One region of the Streptomyces sp. NPDC048514 genome, then DNA from elsewhere that is predicted to be linked to it. Evidence: riboswitches for the same ligand, from Rfam matches in the RefSeq annotation. Region 1 holds a riboswitch; each other region holds the start of a gene.

Region 1 (3,865 bases):
CGGCCAACTCGGGAACGGCAGGGTCGGACAGCGTGCAGAGCACCTCGTTGCCGGCCGGCAGCCGCTTGCGGGTCACTCCGCTGGCCACCATCTGCACGTCGCAGAAGATCGGTGCGCCGGCGCGCAGGGCCTCGCGGGCCCGGGCCACCACCGCGGGCGTGTAGGACAGGTCCCGGACGAGGTCGACCATTCCGCAGGCGTGGATCATGCGCACCGCCACCTGGCTGACATCGGCGGGCAGGCCGGCGAGGTCCGCCTCCGCGCGGATCGTGGCGAAGGACTGGCGGTAGATGGCCGCTCCGTCCTTCTCGTAGAAGTGGGTGGTCACGGTGCTTTTCTCGTCACTCTCGGTCGTCTTGCGGCTCATGAGCTGAACGCCGCCAGGGCGGCGGGTATCTGGGAAGGGTCTGCTGCGCGGGCGGTTCGCGGTCTCGGGCCGGCCGGAGCGGCGGACAGGCGGTAATCGCCGCCCGGTTGCGCGACCACCTCGACATGGTCGGTCCGTGGCTGCCCGCACCGGCGTTCGCAGCCGGACCAGTACAGGGGGAGGCCCGGGTCGCCGATGGCCTCGACCGTCCGGGCCGCGTCCGTCCGTACGTCGGCGTGTGCCTTGGCGCACCCGGGCCGGCCGATACAGGCACCCACGTGAAGCCAGGGTGATGCGGGATCGGTGACCAGACCGGCCGCGCCGAGACGGGCGAGCGCTTCGGCCGCCTGCCCGGGGGTCGTGCCCACGGCGGGGAGGACCACACCGCGCCAGGGGGTGAGCCGGAGTTCGGTGCCGGCGAGCTGCGTCAGCCCGTCCCACTGGTGGGCCGAGAGCCGTCCCAGCGGGATGTGCACCGACACGGCGCCGTCGACGATCCCCGGGGGAGGGCCGTCCGCGACGCCGGCCGGCTCGGGGTGGTCCGTGTGGCCGATCCCCTCGGCGTCCAGGCGGTGACGGACCAGGCGGGCCATCTCATCTCCGGACAGGCCGAGTTCGGGCAATCGCCAGGCGCGCTCACCATGCGCCCGGGCCGCCTCGAGGAACGCCTCGGCGGCCACCAGCGCGGCCCGGGGCGCGTCCCCGGCGGCCACCCGCACCGAACCCGGGGCGAGCCACGCACCGCCGTCCGCGAGCGCCCGAACCGTGACATCGGCACCGAGGCCGGACATGTCACCACGCCCGTCGTCCAGGGCGAACAGGAACCGGCCGGAAAGGCCCTTCGCGGCCCGGCTCGCGCACAAGGCGGTGTCGAGAGCCGTCAGCCAGGGCCGTACGTCCCGGAAGCCGGCGCCGCCGAGACCGGACAGGGGTGAAGCCACGACATTGCGCACCCGCTCGTGCTCCCGCGAGGGCAGCAGGCCGGCCGTGTCCAGCAGTTCCGCCAGCTCCGCACCGCACCCCTGCGGCAGCCCGCGCAACTGCACGTTGCCACGCGAGGTCAGATGCAGGTCTCCGTCGCCCAGCCGGCGGGCCGCGACGCCCAGCGCGCGGGCCTGACCGGTGGACAGCACGCCCCCGGGAAGCCGGATGCGGGCCAGCGCTCCGTCGTCCGCCGCGTGCAGGCGCAGTGCCCCCGGGCAGGCGTCACCACGGTCCCGTGCGGCGGCACGGGCGGGCGATGTGGCCTGGGACGACGGATGAGGGGCTGCCGCGGACATGGCCGTGAGCATACCTACGATCACTCCGACTGTATGTCCCGCACACCCTTCGGGGGCCCTTACTATGCTCCCGAGTGGATCACCCGGTCCACGAACCGCCACAACGGCGAAAAGGGGAGGAAGCCGGTGCGAGTCCGGCGCGGTCCCGCCACTGTGAACCCGTCCACAAGGGACGGGTGAGCCAGGAACTCCCTTCCCCCGCATCCGGCTTCGCCCGGGGGGCGAGACCCATCCCACACCGCCCGGGGCGCGGACCCCGAGGAAGGCCAGGCATCGCATGCCCACTCCGCCCGGAGAGCGCGCTCCCAACGCCCGCGAGATCCTGCTCCTGTCGACGTCCGACACCGACCTGCTCAGCGCCCGCGCGGCCGGCGGCCCGGTCTCCTACCGTTTCGCCAACCCGTCCAGGCTCCCGCTGGACGACCTGCCGGCCCTCCTCGACGGAGTCGGCCTGGTGGTCGTACGCCTCCTCGGCGGGATCCGCGCCTGGCAGGACGGCCTCGACCTGCTGCTCGCCGACGGCCGTCCGGTGGTCGTCCTCAGCGGTGAACAGGCCCCCGACGCCCAGTTGATGGCCGCCTCCACGGTCCCGGTCGGCATCGCCGCCGAGGCCCACGCCTACCTGGCCCACGGCGGCCCCGCCAACCTGGAGCAGCTCGCCCGGTTCCTCTCGGACACGGTGCTGCTCACCGGGCACGGCTTCGACGCGCCCGCGCCCGCACCCACCTGGGGCCCGCTGGAGCGCGCGAGCCGGCCCGCCGACGGCCCGACCGTCGCCGTGCTCTACTACCGCGCCCACCACATGAGCGGCAACACGGCCTTCGTGCACGCCCTGTGCGACGCCGTCGAGAACGCGGGCGCCCGGCCGCTGCCCCTGTACGTCGCCTCGCTGCGCGCCCCCGAGCCGGAGCTGATCGACACCCTGCGCACCGCCGACGTGATCGTCACCACAGTGCTGGCCGCCGGCGGCACCAAGCCCGCCGAGGCATCGGCGGGCGGCGACGACGAGTCCTGGGACGCCGGCGCCCTGACCGCCCTCGACGTCCCCATCCTCCAGGCCCTGTGCCTGACCGGCTCCCGCACGGCCTGGGAGGAGAACGACGAGGGCGTCTCCCCGCTGGACGCGGCCAGTCAGATCGCCGTCCCCGAGTTCGACGGCCGTCTGATCACCGTCCCGTTCTCCTTCAAGGAGATCGACGCCGACGGCCTGCCCGCCTATGTCGCCGACCCCGAGCGCGCGGCCCGCGTCGCCGGGATCGCCGTACGCCACGCACGCCTTCGCCACATCCCGCCCGCCGGCAAGCGCCTCGCCCTCGTGCTGTCCGCCTACCCCACCAAGCACTCCCGCATCGGCAACGCCGTCGGCCTGGACACGCCCGCCAGCGCCGTCGCCCTGCTGCGCCGGCTGCGCGAGGAGGGCTACGACTTCGGCGACGCCGACATCCCCGGACTGGCCTCCGGTGACGGTGACGAGCTGATCCGCGCGCTCATCGAGGCGGGCGGCCACGACCAGGAATGGCTCACCGAGGAACAGCTGGCCCGCAACCCGGTCCGCATCCCGGCGGCCGACTACCGCCGCTGGTACTCCACTCTCCCCGCGGACCTGCGCACGGCGGTCGAGGAGCACTGGGGCCCCGCACCGGGCGAGATGTTCGTCGACCGCAGCCGCAACAAGGACGGCGACATCGTCCTTGCGGCGCTGCGCTTCGGCAACCTGCTCATCCTCATCCAGCCCCCGCGCGGCTTCGGCGAGAACCCCATCGCCATCTACCACGACCCGGACCTCCCGCCCTCCCACCACTACCTGGCCGCCTACCGCTGGATCGGATCCCCGGTCTCCGACGGCGGATTCGGCGCCGACGCGATGATCCACCTCGGCAAGCACGGCAACCTGGAGTGGCTGCCCGGCAAGAACGCGGGCCTGTCCGCCGCCTGCGGCCCCGACGCCGCCCTCGGCGATCTCCCGCTGATCTACCCCTTCCTGGTCAACGACCCCGGCGAGGGAACCCAGGCCAAGCGCCGCGTGCACGCCACCCTCGTGGACCACCTCGTCCCGCCGATGGCCCGCGCCGACTCCTACGGCGACATCGCGCGCCTGGAGCAACTCCTGGACGAGTACGCCCAGATCTCCTCCATGGACCCGGCCAAGCTGCCCGCCATCCGCGCCCAGATCTGGACCCTCATCCAGGCCGCCCGCCTCGACCACGACCTCGGCCTG
Region 2 (3,865 bases), on a different contig from region 1:
GCCGGAAACCGTCCGACTCCAGGGAGCCGTGCCAGTGGGTGCCCCACGTCTGGCCGACCCTGCAGCCGTCCAGGAAGGGGGTGCCGGCGGTCACCTCGGCGACCCCGTGATGGATCTCGTAGCCCTCGACGTGCTCACCGAGGGCCTCGCCGGCGGGACGGGCGAGGGTCTTCCCGCGGGCGAACCGCACCCGCACGGGAAGCAGACCGAGACCGGCGACCTCGCCGGCCCGCGACTCGACCTCGTCCTCGATGTGCTCCCCGAGCACCTGGAACCCGCCGCAGATCCCGAGGACCGGCCGCTGCTCGGCGGCCCTCCGGACGAGGGCGTCCGCCAGCCCCCGCTCCCGCAGCCACTGAAGCGCCCGTACGGTCCCGCGCGTGCCCGGGAGCACCACGAGGTCGGCGTCCGCCAGCTCCTCGGGCCGGTCCACGAACCGCACCACGACGCCCGGTTCGGCCGCCAGCGCGTCCACGTCCGTGAAGTTGGACATCAGCGGGACCGCGCACACCGCGACCCGCAGCACGTCCTCGCCCACCGGGGGCGCGACGGTGGACTCGCGTACGGTGCCCCGCAACGACACCCGCAGCCCGTCCTCCTCGTCGATGCCGAGACCGTGCCGGAACGGCAGGACGCCGTACGTGTGCCGCCCGGTGAGCCCGTGCAGCATGTCCAGGCCGGGCTCCAGCAGGGAGACGTCCCCGCGGAACTTGTTCACCAGGAAACCGGCGACCAGTTCCTGGTCCTCCGGCGAGAGCAGGGCGACGGTCCCGAAGAAGGAGGCGAAGACGCCACCGCGGTCGATGTCGCCGACGACGAGAACGGGCAGCCGCGCGTTGCGGGCGATGCCCATGTTGACGATGTCGGTCCGCCGCAGGTTGATCTCGGCCGGGCTCCCCGCACCCTCGCAGATCACCGCGTCGTACGTGCCCCGCAACTCGGCCAGGCAGTCCAGCACCGTGCCGAGCAGTTGCTGCTGCCGCCCGCCGTGGTAGCCGCGTGCGCTCATCTCGCCCACCGGCCGGCCCATCAGCACCACTTGGCTGCTCCGCTCGCCGCCGGGCTTGAGCAGCACCGGGTTCATCAGCGCGGTCGGCTCGACCCGGCACGCCTGGGCCTGCATGGCCTGCGCCCGCCCGATCTCCGCGCCCTCCCGCGTGACGAACGAGTTGAGTGACATGTTCTGCGCCTTGAACGGCGCGACCTTCACGCCCTGGCGTACCAGCCAGCGGCAGATGCCGGCCGTCACGACGCTCTTGCCGGCGTCGGAGGTGGTGCCGGCGACGAGGAGACCCCCGCTCACTTCCCACGTCCCTTCACGAGTCGGCGCGCGGCGACCGTGGCGCCGAGCGCGAGCAGGCCGACGCGGCGGGACAGCCGTACCGCCCGGTCGATGTCGGCCACCTGCACGGTGCGTCCGGTTCGTCCGTTGAGCACCGGGCGGTGCTCGACCCGGCCGCCGTAGGACAGCGTGCCGCCCAGGCGCACGCCGAGGGCGCCCGCGAACGAGGCCTCCACGGGCCCGGCGTTGGGGCTCGGGTGCCGGCGCGCGTCGGCCTTCCAGGCGCGCAGGGCGCCGCGGGGATCGGGGCCGGCCGCCGCGGTGAGCACGGCGGTCAGCCGGGCCCCCGGCCAGCCGGCGAGGTCGTCGAGCCGGGCGGACGCCCAGCCGAACCGCCGCAGCCGGGGGGACCTGTGCCCCACCATCGCGTCCAGGGTGTTGACGGCCCGGAAGCCGAGCAGGCCCGGCACGCCGCCCACGGCACCCCACACGAGCGCGCCCACGACGGCGTCGGAGGTGTTCTCGGCGACCGACTCGACCACGGCCCGGGCGATCCCGTCGGCGTCCAGCGCCTGCGGGTCCCGGCCGCACAGATGGGGCAGCCGCACACGGGCCGCCTCGACGTCCCCGGCCCGCAGGGCGCGCCCGATCGTGCGGGCCTCCCGGGCGAGCGAGGTGCCGCCGACGACGGTCCAGGTGGCGGCGGCGGTCAGCGCGACGGACGCGGCGGGGGAGGGGCGTACGACGCGTGCGGCCACGGCCCCGAGAGCGACGGCGCCACCGGCGCACACGGCGGTGTGCAGGGCGCCCCAGCCGCGGTGGTCGTGCCACAACGCGCCTTCCACGGCCGTGGCCGCCCGCCCGAACGCGGCGACCGGGTGCCCGCGGCGCGGATCGCCGAGGAGCAGGTCGCCGAGCAGGCCGGCGGCGGCGCCGTACGCGTAGCAGCGATCGGCACCCATCGGCTCAGCCGGCCATGGGCACAGGAGCGGGCCTGGTACTGGTCCTTCGGCGGCCGGGCATGGCGATATGGGTCCTCACTCAGGGTGTCCGCGCCCTGGTTCGACGAGATTCGGCGGTGAGAGTTCCTGGCTCCCGGGGATTTTCCCCGGTGACAGTGGCGGGACCGCGCCGGATTCGCACCGGCTTCCTCTCTTGCCGCCGTACATGGCCCGGGCAGTCCACCACGTGCCCGGAAGGGCAGTCAACTTGCTGTTGACCTGCGTGGGGAGAGTGTGCCGATCCCCACACCGCGGTGCGCCGCACGCCGAAGGCTCCCCTCCAGGACAGGACAACTGGAGGGGAGCCTCGGTGTGTTCGGTCGGGCCCCGGCCACGGTGGTCCGCGGCGATCAGGCCCCGGCCACGGTGGTCCGGCCGGTCCGGGCCGCGGCGGTCAGGCCTTGGCCACGATCAAGTAGATGCCGTACGCCACCGCCGCCGCGCAGGCCGCGAAGCAGACGTAGGCGCCGGTGACGGCGAGAGTGGCGGAGCCGCCCTGGGCCGCGGCCTTCTCGCGTCGCGTCAGGCCGTTGATGCCGAGGGTGAACAGGGCCACCAGGCCCACCGTGAACACCAGGCTCGTGCCGAAGACGGAGCCGAGAGCCGCCCAGTCGATCTTCATGATGCTTCCTTCGGTACCGGGTTCTCGGGGTCAGACCCTGGCGGCCGGCGGGGTCGCCGGGGCGGTGGACGTCGGAACGGCGGCCGGGGACGGCCCGGTGGCCTGCTGCGGGAAGGCGACGGGCGGCTCCTCGGGCAGCATGCCCGCCGGGGGCGGGATCACGGCGGCGATGGCGGTGGTCACCACGCCGGCCGGCTCCTCGGTCTCGGGGACGACGTCGGTGTGGTCGACCACCGAGCGGCGGGAGATCTTCCATATGGTGGCGCTCGCGGCGACCAGGAAGACGGCGACGGCGGCGGTGCCCCAGTCGCCCAGGTCGGTGACGGACTCGGCGCCCGCACCGACCAGCGCGGCGGCCGGCAGGGTCAGGACCCAGGCGACGGCCATGCGGGTGGCGGTGGACCAGCGGACCACACCGCCCTTGCGGCCCAGACCGGCGCCCATCACCGAGCCGGAGACGACGTGCGTGGTGGAGAGGGAGAAGCCGAGGTGGGAGGAGGCCAGGATGGCGGTCGCGGCGCTGGTCTGGGCCGCGAAGCCCTGGCGCGGCTCCAGATCGGTCAGGCCCCTGCCCATGGTGCGGATGATCCGCCAGCCGCCGATGTAGGTGCCGAGCGCTATCGCCAGGCCCGCGGAGAGGATCACCCAGGTGGGAGGGTTCGAGCCGGGGGCGATGGAGCCGCCCGCGATCAGCGCGAGCGTGATGATGCCCATCGTCTTCTGGGCGTCGTTGGTGCCGTGGGCGAGGGAGACCAGGCCCGCGGAGGCGATCTGGCCGGCGCGGTAGCCCTTGCGGGTGGCCTCGCCCTCGGCCTTGCCGCCGATGCCGTAGGAGAACCGGGTGGCCAGCATGGCCGCGACGCCGGCCACGATCGGCGCGGCGACCGCCGGCAGCAGCACCTTGGTGACCAGAGCGTCACCGTGCACGGCGTCGAGGCCCGCGGAGGCGACGGTGGCGCC
Region 3 (3,865 bases), on a different contig from region 1:
CGTGGCCTGACGGAGGCATTCGGATGACCGGTACCGAAGAGCCCGTCCTGCTGGACATCAGGGGCCGGGCCGCCCACATCACTCTCAACCGGCCCAAGGCGCTCAACGCCCTGAACCACAGCATGGTCCGCCGCATCGACGAGGCCCTGACGGCGTGGGAGCACGATCCGGCCGTCGAGACCGTCCTCGTCACCGGTGCGGGCGAGCGCGGCCTGTGCGCGGGCGGCGACATCCGCGCCGTCCACGACGACGCCCGCGACGGGGACGGCTCCGCCTCGGCCGCGTTCTGGCGCGACGAGTACCACCTCAACGCCCGCATCGCCCGCTTCCCCAAACCGTACGTCGCCCTCATGGACGGCATCGTCATGGGCGGCGGCGTCGGCATCTCCGCGCACGGCAGCGTCAGGATCGTCACCGAACGTTCGCAGATCGCCATGCCCGAGACCGGCATCGGCTTCGTGCCCGACGTCGGCGGCACCCGTCTCCTCGGCCTGGCACCCGGCGAGCTGGGCACCCACCTGGCGCTGACCGGCGCCCGGATCGGCGCCGGTGACGCCGTGCTGTGCGGGCTCGCCGACCACTACGTACCGTCCGGCGCGCTCCGGCGTCTCGTCGAGGATCTCGCCCACATGCCCGCACGAGACGCCGTCGCGCGGCATGAGCAGCCGCCGCCGCAGGGCGAGTCGGCCGGACGGCGGGAGTGGATCGACAGCTGCTTCGCCGCCGGCACGGTCGAGGAGATCCTCGACCGGCTGCTCGCCCACGGCGGCCCGGACGCGAAGGAGACCGCCGAGACCCTGCTCACCAGGTCGCCCACCGCCCTCAAGGCCACCCTGGCCGCCGTCCGCCGCGCCCGGCGGCTCGGGTCGCTGGAACGGGTCCTCGACCAGGAGTACCGCGTCTCCTGCGCCGCCCTGAGCACGCCCGATCTCGTGGAGGGCATCCGCGCCCAGGTCATCGACAAGGACCGGAACCCGCGCTGGTCACCGGCCACACTCGCGGAGGTGACCGACGCCGACGTCGAACGCTTCTTCGCTCCGCTCGGCGACCGGGAACTGGGACTTGCGGGGCCCGGCACCGCCCCGGACACGGCCGGCTGAGCCGAACGGTCGCCCCTCCCGGGGGAGGCGGTCTGCCGATGAGAACCGTCGTCCCTGCCTGGGGAGGCGGTCCGCCGAGCCGGGCCCTCGCCCTCGCCGGGCAGGGCGGCCTGCTGAGCCGAACGGTCGTCCCTGCCGGGGGGAGGCGTAGGCGGTCCGCCGAGTTGAACCGTCGCCCCCCGCCGGGCCCGGATCCCCTCCCGGAGGCGGGTGTTGCGGCGCCGCCGACCCGGTCCTCCCGGGCGCGGCCACCCGGTGCGAGAGGAAGATCACGCCGGGTGGTGCGGTCTTGGCCGTGCACGCGTCACGCGGTACGGTCTGTCCGATATCGACGACGGCGAGACGGAAGCCGGTGGGAATCCGGCACGGTCGCGCCACTGTGTGCGAGACGCCCTTGGAGACGTTTCGCGAGTCAGACCCGTGGCCGTCGTCCAGTGCACCACCGAGATGGGACGCGAACTCCCAGAGGAGGCCCTGCCATGGCGCAGACCGTCGCCCCGCCGACCGCCACCACCCCCGTCGTCCCCGCCAAGCTGCCGCTGAAGGCGATTGCTCCCTGGGCGGCGTTCTTCGGCATCCTGATGCTCGTCCTGCTCTACTTCGTCGGCGCCGAGCAGGGCGCCACCTCCGTGTTCAGTGGCACGGACGTCCACGAGTGGGTGCACGACGCCCGCCACCTCCTCGGCTTCCCCTGCCACTGACCCGAGGGACGCCGCACACCCATGAACTCCGCAACGGTAAGAAACCTCCTCGTTCGGGGCATGCTCGCCGGTCTGGCCGCCGGCGTGCTCGCTCTGGTCGCCGCCTACCTGCTCGGTGAGCCGAGCGTCGACAAGGCGATCAGCTTCGAGGACGCCCACTCACACGAGCACGAGATGGAAATCGTCTCCCGTTCCCTGCAGTCCACCGCCGGCCTCGCCACCGGCGTGCTGATCTACGGGGTCGCCTTCGGCGGCATCGCCGCGCTCGCGTACTGCTTCGCGCTCGGCCGCGTCGGACGCTTCGGCCCGCGGGCGACCGCACTGCTGCTGTCCGGCTGTGCGCTGCTCGCTGTGTACGTGGTCCCGTTCCTGAAGTACCCGGCCAACCCGCCGTCGGTCGGCGACCCCGACACCATCGGCAGGCGGACCACCCTGTACTTCCTGATGATGCTGCTCAGCGTCCTCCTCGCGGTCGCCGCGACCATCCTCGGCAAGCGGCTCGCGCCGTCGCTGGGCACGTGGTGGGCGACCGTGGTGGGCGTGGCCGCCTTCGCCGTCGTCATCGGCCTGGCCTACGAGTTCCTGCCGGTCGTCAACGAGGTGCCGAAAAACTTCCCGGCCGATCTGCTGTGGCGGTTCCGGCTGTCCGCAGTGGCCATCCAGGGCGTCCTGTGGGGAGGATTCGGCCTGCTCTTCGGCGAGTTGGCGGAACGGCAGCTGAATCCCAAGCCCGCCGCGGTACCGGCCGGGCGAACGGTTCCCGCCTCGAACTGAACGCGCCGAACGCTTTTGCGACACCAGGGCCTCTCGGAACCATCCGGGGGCCCTGTCGCGTTTTCCGGGCACCGACCGGGCGAGCAGCGGAGGAACCGAGTGGCCGGACACCCGCGGCCGCGCCGCATCACCCTGGGGGCCGCGAGGCGGCCGCCCTCACCGTCCAGGAGTACGGGCAACTGATCGCCGGCCGCCGCCAGATCGGCGGCCGGGGCGCCCGGGTGCGGGTGCCCGCCCGGCCGGCCAAGCGGTCGGAGCAGCTCCTGCGGGAGCCGGAAGCACGCGTCTAGGACCCGGCCGAGTGCCACGAGCGGCACGCCACCGTGCCGTCGCACTGCCCGGAACACCCTCCAGGTGCAGCGGCGCCTCGGTGGCCCGAGGAGAGCGACTGCCTGCGCTGCGCGCTGGCGGAACTGCCCCGCCGGCACCGGGATCTGGCCCCCCGGCACACAGACGGTGACCGTGCGCGGCCCTCCGTCCGCCCGCAGGTTCTCGGCGCGGCCGGGGCGGGCTACGGCGCGGCCAGCGGCCGACCGAGCCGCAGATTCCAGCGGCCGGCCCGCCCGCTGAGTTCCGTGGCCGTCAACGGCTCCACGTCGAGCCGCCAGAACGCCGCCGGGGGCAGACCGAGCACATGGACGACAGCGGCCCGTACGACCTCCGGCTCGACCACGGCGACCGTGCGGCCCTCCGTGTCCCGCGCCGTCTCCAGCCAGTTACCGACCCGGTCGCACACCTCCCGCACCGACTCGCCGCCGTGTGCCGCCCAGCCGGGGTCGGCGAGCCAGCGGCCCACCGACTCCGGTTCGGCGGCCGCCACCTCCTCGAGGGTGCGGCCCCGCCAGCGGCCCATGTCCAGCGGCGCCAACTCCGCCGCCTCCACGGCATCGAGGCCGAGCGCCCCGGCCGTGTCCCGGCAGCGCGGGCTCGCGGAGGAGAGCACACGGGAGGCCGCGCGCAGCGATCCGGCCGCGGAGCGGGCCCGGGCCGCGCCGGCGTCGTCGAGCGAGTCGCCGTCGTAGAAGCGGGCCTGCCGCAGCGACGGACTCGTGGCGGGCGAGACGAGGGTGACGCGGCTGGTCACGTGGCTGCTCCCACGGGACTAAGCCCGACCTGCTCGACCCGTTCGATCCGCCCGATCCGCCCGTCCTGCCCGACCCGCCCGACCCGTTCGATCCGGCCGACCCGCTCGACCCGTCCGACCCGTCCGATCCGGCCGGCGCGGCTCGGGGCGTGGCCGGTAGCGCGGGTCATGTCGACCCGGGCCACGCCGTGTTCGCGGCACATGTG
Region 4 (3,865 bases), on a different contig from region 1:
CACGGCGCACTGCGCGCACCTCCTCGGCCGCCCCGACGATGTCGAGCTTCGCCTCCGGCTGGCGACTCGGCTGGAGAGCGTGAGTGACCCCCGCAGGGAGCGGTACCTCCAGCTGCTTGCAGTGGTCAACGGCTGGCCGGCCCCGGAGAGTCTGGCTCCAGTGTTCGATTGGTCCGTCCAGGCTCTGCGCGTCCGGACACGGCAATGACGGGGCGGTCGCCAGGCGGCATGGGGCGGACGCGGCTGGCGTCGGGTGAAAACGCCGCCACATATGATCGGTTGATGAGTACCCCGGTCGTACTTCAGGCGGCCGCGTCGCCGGGCTCTCCCGCTCTCGTTCTTCGCCCCTGGCGCATGGAGGACGTTGCCGCATTGGTCGAGGTGAGCCGGGATCCCGCACTGCGCCAGTGGACGAGCTCTGTCGTGAACAACGATGCCGACGGGGCACGCTGGGTGCAGGCTCAGCAGCAGGGTTGGGCAGCGGGGGACCGGTTCGGCTTCGCCGTTCTTGAGACACCACCCGGTTCAGTTCGCGAACAGTTGGTGGGCAACGTGGTCCTCAAGGAAGTCACCTCCGGCAAACCGGTGGCCGAAGTGGGCTACTGGACCGCGGCGCACGCTCGCGGGCGGGAAGTGGCCTCCCGCGCTCTGGAGGCACTCACCAACTGGGCCTTCGACACCTTCGAAGCCGACGGGCTGGAGCGTCTCGAACTCCTGCACCGGGTGGACAACCTGGCATCGTGCCGGGTTGCACAGAAGAGCCGCTACGACTTCGACTCCATCCTGCCCGCGGCACCGCCCTCCTTCCCGCGCGATGGCCACCTGCACATACGGCGCACGGGTGCCTGAGATCCTCCCGGCTTCTGCGGATCGGCTGAGGCCGCTCACGCCGAGAGGGTCTCGGGGCGTTCGACGAGGTGGCCGCGTTCGAAGCGGGCCCCGGCACGGACCAGAGCGACGAGGTGGGGTGCGTTCACAGCGCGCCAGCGGGCCTGGGCTGACTCGACCAGCTTGAAAACCATCGCCAGCCCGGCGGCCCGGCTGCCACCTCCACCCCGGTGCCGGCCGATCCCCCGCCGGAGGCATCGTCTTGACCGTGGGCCGCGTTCTGCGGTGATCGCCTCATGGCCACCGGCCCTGTCCACATGTGGGCGCGCGTCGGCGTCGGCCGCGCCGAGCGGGCCGGAGGCAGGAGCGCGGGCGCGGCCAGAGCCGGGAAGCGCGCCCGGCGGAGCGGAGCGCAGCCGGGGCTTGATGAGGTAGGGACTGTCCCTCGGGCTCTGCGCTATGAGTGCCACGGTCTCAGTTCCGGTCTCAGTCACTGCTTTTTCCGTGAGCGTCCACTCTTGTCCCCAGACCTCTGGAACACCTGCTGAGCAGGCAGTGAATCGACCCTATGCATGCCCACGGACGCCTCCGGACCACGGTCGGACAACTCGTAATGCGTAGGTCTCGGGTTCGAATCCCGAAAGCGGCTCCACTGGAACCCCAGGACCGATCGTTTGCGGCCTGGGGTTTTTGGCGTGTCCGGTGCGCCTGCGCCCTTCCGGCCGTGGGCCATGGCGCTGGACGGACCGGCCGTGTCAGTCGGGTGGGGCGCAGTGGCTCAGCAGGGCGCAGATCGATCCGTCGACGAGCCGGTAGCGCACGACGCGGCCGTGTTTCTGGCCCTCCACGATGCCCGCGGTCCGCAGCAGGCGCAGCGCCTGGGAGACCGCGGTGTCCCGCATGCCCGTGGCGAGCGCCAGGTCGGTGACGGCGATGGGGCCGGCCGCGTGGAGCGCGAGCAGGAGTGACAGGCGTCCGGGGTCGGAGAGCAGCGAGAAGCGGTCCGCCCAGGCCCGTACCCGCTCCGGCTCGCCGACGGCGGCGATGGCGTCACAGACCCGGTGACCGTCGATGGTGCGCTGCCCGGCACGTTCCGCGGGGACCAGATGCATGGCCGCATCTTCGCAGGCTCCCGCTTCCATGGCTGCACGGCGATCAGATGTCTGCACGGCCGGCCCCGTCTGCTCGGTGATCCGTGTCTGCTCGGCGATCCCTGTGCGCATGGCGATCCGTGTCCGCACGGCCCCCTGGCCGCATGGCTGTCTAGTTTGCACGGTCGTCGTATCCGCTCGGCTGTCATACCGCTCGGCCGCCATATCCGCTCCGCGCGTCATACCTGCTCAGCTGTGCAGCCTTGCAGCTGTCGGCGCCGCCTCCTAGGGTGATCAAGCCGTGGTGTTCGGGAAGACCGGTGACGGCCCCTCAGGGGCCCAGGCCGGAGCGGCCCTCGCCACTGTGATCGGGGAGTTCCCGCCCTTAGGGACGCCACTGGCCGCACGGCCGGGAAGGCAGGGGCGGGCGCGTCGACCCGTCAGCCAGGAGACCGGCCACGGCATCACGAAGCTGATCCACGAGGTGCTGGAGCGTGACCGTATGACCGTGTCCGAAGGCGTGACCCAAGGTGCGTCCGGAGGTGCGTCCGGAGGCGTGTCCCAGGGAGCGTCCGGAGGTGGGCCGGACAGCGTCGCCGCGGTGACCTTCCGCTGGCGCCGAGAGGACACCGTCCGCACCGCCGGACTCCTCGCGGTGATCGTCGCCCTGCACGTGGCCGCGTTCGGGATCCTGTTCCTGCTGGTGATACCGCAGCACTACGAGGTCGGCACCAAGGCGTTCGGCGTCGGCCTGGGCGTCACGGCGTACACGCTCGGCATGCGGCACGCCTTCGACGCGGACCACATCGCGGCGATCGACAACACCACCCGCAAGCTGATGGCCGACGGCAAGCGGCCGGTGTCGGTCGGCTTCTGGTTCGCGCTGGGGCACTCAAGCGTGGTGGTCGTCATGGCCGCGCTGGTCGCCGGCGGCGCGAAGCTCGCCGGCACGCTGATGAACGACGGATCCCGGACCCACCAGGTCCTCGGCACCGTCGGCACCACGGTCTCCGGCAGCTTCCTGTACCTGATCGCCGCGCTCAACCTCGCCGCGCTCTTCGGCATCCTGCGCGTCTTCAGGGCGATGCGCGCCGGACGCTACGACGAGGCGGAGCTGGAGGCCCACCTCGACTCGCGCGGCTTCATGAACCGTCTCCTCGGCCGGCTCACCAGGTCCATCCGCCGCCCGGGGCAGATGTTCCCGCTGGGCTTCCTGTTCGGCATCGGCTTCGACACCACGACCGAGGTCCTGCTCCTCGCCCTGGCGGGCAACGGCGCCGCCGCCGGGCTCCCGTGGTACGCGGTGCTGTGCCTGCCGCTGCTGTTCGCGGCGGGCATGAGCCTGTTCGACACCCTCGACGGCACGTTCATGAACTTCGCCTATCAGTGGGCCTTCTCCAATCCGGTGCGGAAGGTGTTCTACAACCTCACCATCACCGGACTGTCCATCGCCGTGGCCTTCTTCGTCGGCACGATCGAACTGGTCGGCGTTCTGCACGACAAGCTCGGTCTGCACGACGACGTCACGGACCGCATCGCCGGCCTGGACCTGGACAACGTCGGCTACGTCATCGTCGGCCTGTTCGTGGTCGTCTGGGCCGTGGCCATCGCGTACTGGCGTCTCGGCAAGGTCGAGGAGCGCTGGACGGCCCGCGCCACCGACGGGGGCTGAACGGGGAGGGGTGGCCGCCGCCGACTGTCCCGGAGGGGTGGCCGCTTCTCGAAGGTGATCAAAAGCCGCTTCCTATAACCAGACAAAAGCGGGGCAAAGGTGCCGCAAAGTGAACTGGCGTCTGATGAACCCGGGGACCTGAGGCAACATCTTGGTGAACGGCGGGCGCCGCGCGGTCGGGACGGGGTGCCGCCGCCGGCCGTATGGGGTGAGGACGTGATGGAGCCGAGGATCGCCGTCGCCGTGGTGACCATGGGCAACCGGCCCACCGAGG

The links. A riboswitch is a leader RNA that binds a small molecule or an ion and turns the genes downstream of it on or off. The one in region 1 is predicted to bind cobalamin.
Region 2: it holds a riboswitch for cobalamin, as region 1 does, so the genes downstream of both, ACGFT2_RS31620 (cobalamin biosynthesis protein) here and cobN (cobaltochelatase subunit CobN) in region 1, are expected to answer to the same signal.
Region 3: it holds a riboswitch for cobalamin, as region 1 does, so the genes downstream of both, ACGFT2_RS02100 (CbtB-domain containing protein) here and cobN (cobaltochelatase subunit CobN) in region 1, are expected to answer to the same signal.
Region 4: it holds a riboswitch for cobalamin, as region 1 does, so the genes downstream of both, ACGFT2_RS29045 (HoxN/HupN/NixA family nickel/cobalt transporter) here and cobN (cobaltochelatase subunit CobN) in region 1, are expected to answer to the same signal.

What each region holds. Positions count from the first base shown of each region.
Region 1 covers NZ_JBICWT010000002.1:168,649-172,513, reverse strand. Annotated here, with positions in the region: gene ACGFT2_RS03720 (precorrin-8X methylmutase) at 1-367, opposite strand, end outside; gene ACGFT2_RS03715 (cobalamin biosynthesis protein CobG) at 364-1,647, opposite strand; cobalamin riboswitch at 1,706-1,862, shown strand; gene cobN (cobaltochelatase subunit CobN) at 1,925-3,865, shown strand, end outside.
Region 2 covers NZ_JBICWT010000016.1:156,184-160,048, forward strand. Annotated here, with positions in the region: gene ACGFT2_RS31615 (cobyric acid synthase) at 1-1,303, opposite strand, end outside; gene ACGFT2_RS31620 (cobalamin biosynthesis protein) at 1,300-2,244, opposite strand; cobalamin riboswitch at 2,342-2,483, opposite strand; gene ACGFT2_RS31625 (hypothetical protein) at 2,678-2,905, opposite strand; gene ACGFT2_RS31630 (inorganic phosphate transporter) at 2,936-3,865, opposite strand, start outside.
Region 3 covers NZ_JBICWT010000001.1:493,706-497,570, forward strand. Annotated here, with positions in the region: gene ACGFT2_RS02095 (enoyl-CoA hydratase/isomerase family protein) at 24-1,100, shown strand; cobalamin riboswitch at 1,399-1,543, shown strand; gene ACGFT2_RS02100 (CbtB-domain containing protein) at 1,580-1,801, shown strand; gene ACGFT2_RS02105 (CbtA family protein) at 1,823-2,575, shown strand; gene ACGFT2_RS02110 (histidine phosphatase family protein) at 3,087-3,659, opposite strand.
Region 4 covers NZ_JBICWT010000014.1:91,518-95,382, reverse strand. Annotated here, with positions in the region: gene ACGFT2_RS29065 (MerR family transcriptional regulator) at 1-208, shown strand, start outside; gene ACGFT2_RS29060 (GNAT family N-acetyltransferase) at 283-849, shown strand; partial or broken gene ACGFT2_RS29055 (IS256 family transposase) at 885-1,052, opposite strand; gene ACGFT2_RS29050 (metalloregulator ArsR/SmtB family transcription factor) at 1,584-1,940, opposite strand; cobalamin riboswitch at 2,205-2,395, shown strand; gene ACGFT2_RS29045 (HoxN/HupN/NixA family nickel/cobalt transporter) at 2,392-3,591, shown strand; gene ACGFT2_RS29040 (glycosyltransferase family 2 protein) at 3,808-3,865, shown strand, end outside.